2 regions of the Undibacterium sp. TC9W genome follow, and region 1 is predicted to be linked to the other one. Evidence: predicted binding sites of a transcription regulator. Region 1 holds the regulator's gene; the other holds the start of a gene.

What was found. Region 1 encodes FliA, which starts transcription of late flagellar genes. Its sites were predicted from a motif close to CTAAAGTTTNNNNNNNNNNNGCCGNTA; they were not measured.
Region 2: the regulator FliA is predicted to act here: its motif matches at 2,131-2,157, upstream of ACO0LN_RS07910 (flagellin).

What each region holds. Positions count from the first base shown of each region.
Region 1 is NZ_JBMPPJ010000005.1:279,318-282,740, forward strand. It holds gene motD (flagellar motor protein MotD) at 1-172, opposite strand, end outside; gene ACO0LN_RS09100 (flagellar motor protein) at 203-943, opposite strand; gene ACO0LN_RS09105 (RNA polymerase sigma factor FliA) at 925-1,656, opposite strand; gene ACO0LN_RS09110 (MinD/ParA family ATP-binding protein) at 1,665-2,495, opposite strand; gene flhF (flagellar biosynthesis protein FlhF) at 2,488-3,423, opposite strand, start outside.
Region 2 is NZ_JBMPPJ010000005.1:29,084-32,506, reverse strand. It holds gene ACO0LN_RS07915 (flagellar protein FlaG) at 1-371, opposite strand, end outside; gene ACO0LN_RS07910 (flagellin) at 472-1,959, opposite strand; gene ACO0LN_RS07905 (tetratricopeptide repeat protein) at 2,359-3,423, shown strand, end outside.

The DNA.
Region 1 (3,423 bases):
TACCAAAGGCACCAGTCAGTGAGTTGGACAAGACCCGGTATTTACCTTCGTTCAACGAGGAGATGGCATACATGACAACAAAAAAGGCAAACAGCAAGGTAATAAAATCCGCGTAAGAAACCAGCCATCTTTCATGGTTTTCTGGTTCTTCGTGGTATTTTTTTCTTGCCATAAGTGTATTTTTTCAATGTCACTGCATCGCTTAATTGCGGTGATTGGTCAGTCTTTCTTCCACCACGCGCGGGCTGTCGCCCAGAGCAATACTATAAAAAATATCGGATAACATTTCACGGCGCGTCACTTCACGGCCTATGATTTCCTTGAGTTTATTACTGACGGGCAAAAATAACAGGTTAGCCAGGCCCACGCCATAGATCGTGGCCACAAAGGCAACGGCAATACCACCACCGAGCTTGGACGGGTCACTGAGATTTTCCATGACATGGATAAGTCCCAGCACCGCACCCAAAATGCCTATGGTAGGCGAATAACCACCGGCAGCGTCCCAGATTTTAGCAGCCTGGCGTTGCTCCATTTCATATAATGAAATATCAACGTCGAGGATGTCTTTCAGGCGTATCGGGTCTATGCCATCGATCACCAGACGCAGGCCCTTGCTGATGAAAGGGTCGGATGAGGCATTCATATAACGCTCAAGGCTCAAAAAGCCTTCACGTCGGGCAACCACACTCCAGATCAAAGCATCAGCGACATTCTTCTTGCTGGTATCAGGGGGCTCGGAAACCACCCAACGCAGCATACGGATGCCGCGCTTGAAGGTGTTGAGCCGACTTTGCAGCAGCACTGCACCCAGCGTTCCCACTACCACGATAACAAAGGCGGCGGGTTGCACCAGCGAAGACAGGTTGCCCCCTTCCATCAACTGTCCGGTGACTATGCCAAATATCACCAGTATCAATCCGATTACGCTAGCCCAGTCCACGCTTTCTCCCTTAAGTATGCCCTGAGCCTGGCAACAGCCTGACTATGTAATTGCGAGACCCGTGACTCTGATACGCCCATCACGGCACCGATTTCCTTGAGATTCAATTCCTGTTCGTAGTACAGACCCATTAGCAGTTTCTCCCGCTCGGGCAAGCTGTCTATCGCACCGATGACGGCATCACGGAAGTCGTCATTGAGCAAATCCTGCAAGGGGTCACCTGACGCATCGGAACAATAATGATCAAGGAAATGTTCCTTGGTATCCGCATCATGAAAGTCTTCGTAGTACACCAATTGGTGCCCGCCACTGTCTGTCAGCAGGTTCTGGTACTCTTCCAGGCTCAGCTTGAGCGACTTCGCCACCTCGGTTTCCAGCGGTGGCCTGCCCAGCTTTTGCTGTAGCACATTCATGGCATTTTCTATCTTGCGCATGTTCTGGCGCACGCCACGCGGCAGCCAGTCGCTACTACGCAATTCATCCAGCATGGCACCGCGTATGCGTTGTACCGCATAGGTTTCAAACTGGGCGCCATGGGTATCTTCGTAGCGGTTAACGGCATCCAGCAGGCCTATCATACCGGCCTGCACGAGATCATCCACCTCCACACTGGGAGGCAGGCGCGCCTTCAACTGGTAAGCCAGACGCTTGACCAGAGGCGCATGCTCCCTCAAAAGGAAGTTTTTATCTGATTTTCCGCTCGCGGTGTACATTTTTCTGATTACATTCCGAGACCGACACCCAGCTCAGGGACTCCCTCTGCACATAAGGTGGAACGCACGGTCTTTGCCAATTGTTCAGCCAGCCGGGAGAATGCCAGCGAAGCAAGGGCTTTAGGAAAAGCATCAATCACAGAGCGTCCCAAATGTGCAGCCTTTCTTACGTGTTCATCTTCCGGCACATGGCCAACGTAGTGCAGTGGCACTGCCAGGTAACGGCTGGCCGCCTGCGCCATATTCGTATAAATCAATCTTGCCTCTTTTTCCGATGCACCGGACACTAAAATACCATAACCGCGCCGCCCCAGCCTGTTGCTCACACGCTTGATCAATCCATAAGCAGCCTTGATCATGTCGGGGTCAGCAGAAACCTGTATTACCAGCTCGCTGTCATCCAGCGTCGCCAGCGGAAAACTGTCATCCAGGTTGATCTCGCTATCGACGATAACCAGGTCCGCACGGTTGGCCGCCACATCAAACACTTTGGACAATTGCCGTGTATTTTCTGGCGGCAGCCATGCATGACGGGCCAGCATCGTCACCGACAGGCCAGCAGCCACCAATTTGACTGCTTCCTTCATTGTACGCTGTTGTCTCGCTACATCCAATAAGGTCTGATCAAGGTTCGCATTCAACCAGGCGCCCACACTGTTTTCTGAAGAGCGTGTATCCACCATCAAGACCTGGTTACCCTGGCGTGCCAGTGACACACCCAGATTCACCAGCATGCCGCTCTTTTCATCTTCTCTCAAGGCCGACAAAAAGGTAAATACCCGTGGTTTTGGCCCAGCCAGCATACGGCGCAGGCCTTCTGCCTGATCGAAACTAGCCAAGGGACACCTCCTGACCAGCACGTCCTGATGCTTGTGCGGAAACCGCGCCCGCCATCAGCAAGGGTAATTCTTCATCCAGATAACGGAAAGCCGCTGTTTCGCGCTTGAGTTTGAAAGCTCGGTCTATCAGATACAGTTTGTTGGCGATATGCAGATCTTCTGGCACACGCTGACCACTGGCGACGTAATACACCATGAGCTTCTGGCGTATCGCAATATCAAGCGCACCACCTATGGTCGCTGCCTCATCGAGCTTGGTCAAAATGCAACCTGCCAGGCCATTGCCCTGATAAGCACGCACCACTTCGCTCAAGGTTTCACCAGTTGAAGTCGCATTCAGGCACAGCAAACGCTTCACTGGAGTGTCTGTTCCAGACAACATCGCCACCTGTTCAGTCACCATTTTGTCGCGCTGGCTGACACCGACAGTATCGATCAGGACGGTGTGCTTGTTCTTGAGCTCGGACAAGGCGATGCGCAAATCTGCCTCATCCTTGACCGCATGCACCATGACACCCAAAATTTTGCCGTAGATGCGCAATTGTTCAAAACCGCCTATACGATAACCGTCCGTCGTGATCAATGCCAGCTTGGATGGACCATGTCGCATGACGCAACGGGCAGCCAGCTTGGCCGTAGTCGTGGTCTTGCCCACACCGGTAGGGCCGACCAGGGCATACACGCCACCTTTTTCCAGCATTTCGTTTTCATTGTCGATAGTAGAAAGATTGCGCACCAGCACATTCTTGATCCAATCCAGGCCATTTTCAAGCTTGCCAGTTTCAGGCAGTTTTTCTACCAGATAGCGTGACAGACTGGCGCTAAAACCGGTAGCCAGCAATTCACGCAGGATTTCTGCTTTTTGTGGCTGGCGTTTTTGCGTTTGTGTCCAGGAGATTTCTGCAAGTTGAGATTCCAGCATGCTGCG
Region 2 (3,423 bases), 250 kb from region 1:
TTGATCAGTAAACCCTGTAGTTTATCCAGAGAACGCGAGATTTCAAGGGCTTCCTCGGACGGGATCTGGCGCAAAACTTCTTTGGTTTGCAGATCAACCACCTTTACGACTACTTTATTACTATGTTCTTCCACACTGAATTCGAGTGATTGTGACAGAGACTGGATTGTCTTGTTGATATCATCGACAGCTTTAGTCACTTTATCGAATTCTGGCGGTGCGGATGCAGAAGGGGCTGCCTTGACGGCATCAATGGTTTGCGTTGACGCTGCTGCAGACCTTGAAACGGGGGCGCTGGTATCGGGGCCTGTTGCACGGTCACTGATCAGTTGTCCTGATGGAGATGTGCTCCCTATCGATCGGATGTCCATGATCTTTTCCTTCAAGAAAAATACCCCTGGTCAAAATCTTGACCAGGGGGACATGCTTTATGCTTTAAGTATAGACCTAATTTACATAAGCCTACTGCTATTAGCCACGCAACAGGGCCAGAACGCCGTTTGGCAAGCCGTTAGCCTGAGCCAAAATCGCTGTACCAGCTTGTTGCAAGACCTGGCCACGTGTCAGAGACGCTGTTTCTTGAGCGAAATCTGCATCACGGATACGGCTGCGGGATGCTGTCAAGTTTTCAGAGTTAGTCTGCAAGCTTTCGATCGCGGAAGAGAAGCGGTTTTGATACGCACCCAGAGAAGCGCGGGAACTATTGATCGATTGCAGGGCCGCATCAATTGTCGTCAACGCGGCGGTGGCCCCGGCAGCGGTACCCAGATTCAGTGAAGATACACCTGCACCGACTGTTACGCTGGCGGAAGTGAAACCACCTGTCAGGTTGGCAGCTGTCAAACCAGTACCAGTACCGTTAGCCAGAGTGATACCTGCAGAGCTGGTCGAAGTCAGGGACAGTGTCGATGTTGCAATGTCAGTTGCACCAGTTGCGGATACAGTGATACCTGTATTGGCAGCAGCACCGGCAGCGTTTGTGCTGGCTGTTACAGTGATGTTACGGCCATCGGCAGCAGCCAGTGCAACTGCACCAGTTGTTGTATTGAATGTTGCAGTAACGCCTGTTTGTGTACTGATTGCATTTACAGCAGCTGCAACTTGAGCACCACGTTGTGCGCCGGAAGTCGAAGCACTCAAGGCACCCAGATTCACGCCGTTAATAGTGATGTCGCCGGAGGCAATCGCTGTTGCGGATGTGCTGGCTGTACCTGCAACTGTAGTGGAACCTACAGTTGCAGTAACGCCTGTGCTACCGCTGATCGCATTGATCGCTGCTGCTTTAGCGATACCGCTGCCTGTGGAATTGGAGAAGGATACGCCGTCAGCTGCAGATGCGCCAACCTGGAAGCCATTGATGGACAAGTCACCAGCAGCCAGGGCTGTAGTAGTAACTGCACCGGCACCGGCTACTGTCGTAGCGTAGCTGGAAGATGCTCCAACACCCAGGGCGCTAGATTTTGCGCTGGAGATGGAAGCGATATTGATTTGATCGTTTGCTGTACCGTTTGCGCCAACTTGGAAAGTCTGTGCGGAGAAGCTACCGTCGAGCAGGTTCACGCCGTTGAAGTTGGTGCTGCTGGCAACGCGGTTGATCTCAGAAATCAGCTGACTTGCTTCGTTGTTCAGAGCGGCACGATCAGAAACGCTGTTGGAGCCGTTGGCAGATTGTACGGCCAGATCACGGATACGTTGCAAGTTGGAACCGATTTGTTGTAATGCGCCCTCAGCGGTTTGCGCCAGAGAGATACCGTCGTTCGCATTACGTGCAGCTTGATTCAAGCCGCCGATTTGAGAAGACAGACGTTCGGAAATAGCCAGACCAGCAGCATCATCTTTAGCGCTATTAATACGCAGACCGGAAGACAGACGTTGCAGGGAAGTGTTCAGAGCAGATTGGGATGTGCTCAGGTTACGTTGTGCATTCAGCGATGCAATATTGGTATTAATAACAGCCATGGTAATTCTCCCTAAGTTATTCAAATTGGCGTAGTAGCCTGAAACTTTGGTCTTTCGTGCTGACTATTGGACCGCCGTTGTAAAGGGTATCGGTAGAGACTAAAAAAGTTTTAGCGTGTTTCTGAAAATAAATCTTATTTTTTTTGCTCAAGTTTTTTAACTCTTTCCGCTTGTCGACGCTTTTTTAAAATACTTTAGGGTCAAATTTGATTTAGTTTTCAGGCTTTATTTAACACATGGAAACAAAATCATTGGCTATAAAATAAGCCTGAGCATGGTGGTTTCTGGTATTTTCCAGTCTGGACATGCAGTTTTAATCATTTTGCTTACTTAATTTGTAAGTCAGATGAGGCAATTGTAAAAAAGTTTAATGAGAAAAAGCTGACCTGGGGACTGGACATGGCAAAAACGAGTTTTGATGCGCGAAAAGCAATGCGCGATGTTCATCGACTTTTCGATGCTGGTTCTATATCCGATGCCAGGCAAGGCTGCCTGACTATCATCAGGCATTTTCCGCGCCACGCGGAAGCTTTATATGCCCTGGCCAGGATGGCTGGTGACGCGGATGAGAGTGACGAAGCCATGGGATATCTGAAATTGGCTTTTGACGTCATGCCTCACTTTCCTGACAACAGGAACATTGCTTTCGGCATATTCAATAAATACTTGCTGGCGAAGCAGTACCCCCAATTGGAAGAGGCCGGCCTCTGGCTATCAACTTATTTGCCACGGGACGGTATCGTTTGGGACTATATAGGTGTAGCCAGGATAGAGCAGGCCAAGTTTCCGCAAGCACTTGAAGTATTAAGCAAGGCTATTACCTTGTTGCCAAATAACCCACACATACTTGCCAATATGGGCAACGTGCTGATTTCTCTAGAGCGTTGTTCTGATGCCATCGTGTATCTGGAAAAAGCACTGGCAATTCAGCCAGAGATGGTTGTTGGCCTCAATAATCTGGGAAATGCACTGCGTTTCATAGGCAAGACAGAGGAGGCGATAGCGAGTATATCGAAGGCAGTTCAATTAGACCCAGGTTTGCCCTATCTGTACAATAATCTCGGCCTCGCTTATCGCGAGCACGGTATGTATAGCGTCGCCATCGCACAATACCGGCACGCGTTACAACTGCAGCCAGAGCTGGTGCAGGTCTATCCTAATCTGATTGATGCACTGCGTCAGAACGGGCAAGTGCAGGAGTCCATAGAGTGCGGGCAGCACGCGCTGACGCTGACCCACGATATTCCTGAAATCTGGGGGGCTTATGGGGACACCTTGCGCGAGGCGAATCACTTGGATGCGGCGATCGAAGCTTATATCAAAGCCCTGTCTTTCAAGCAGGATAGCCTGTCTTCTTTCAACCGGAAAATTTACACGAACCTGTTATTTTGTCTGAATTACCATCCGGATTTAACGCCTGAGGTGATTTATAACGCCTATCATGAATTTGATTTGCGTTTTACT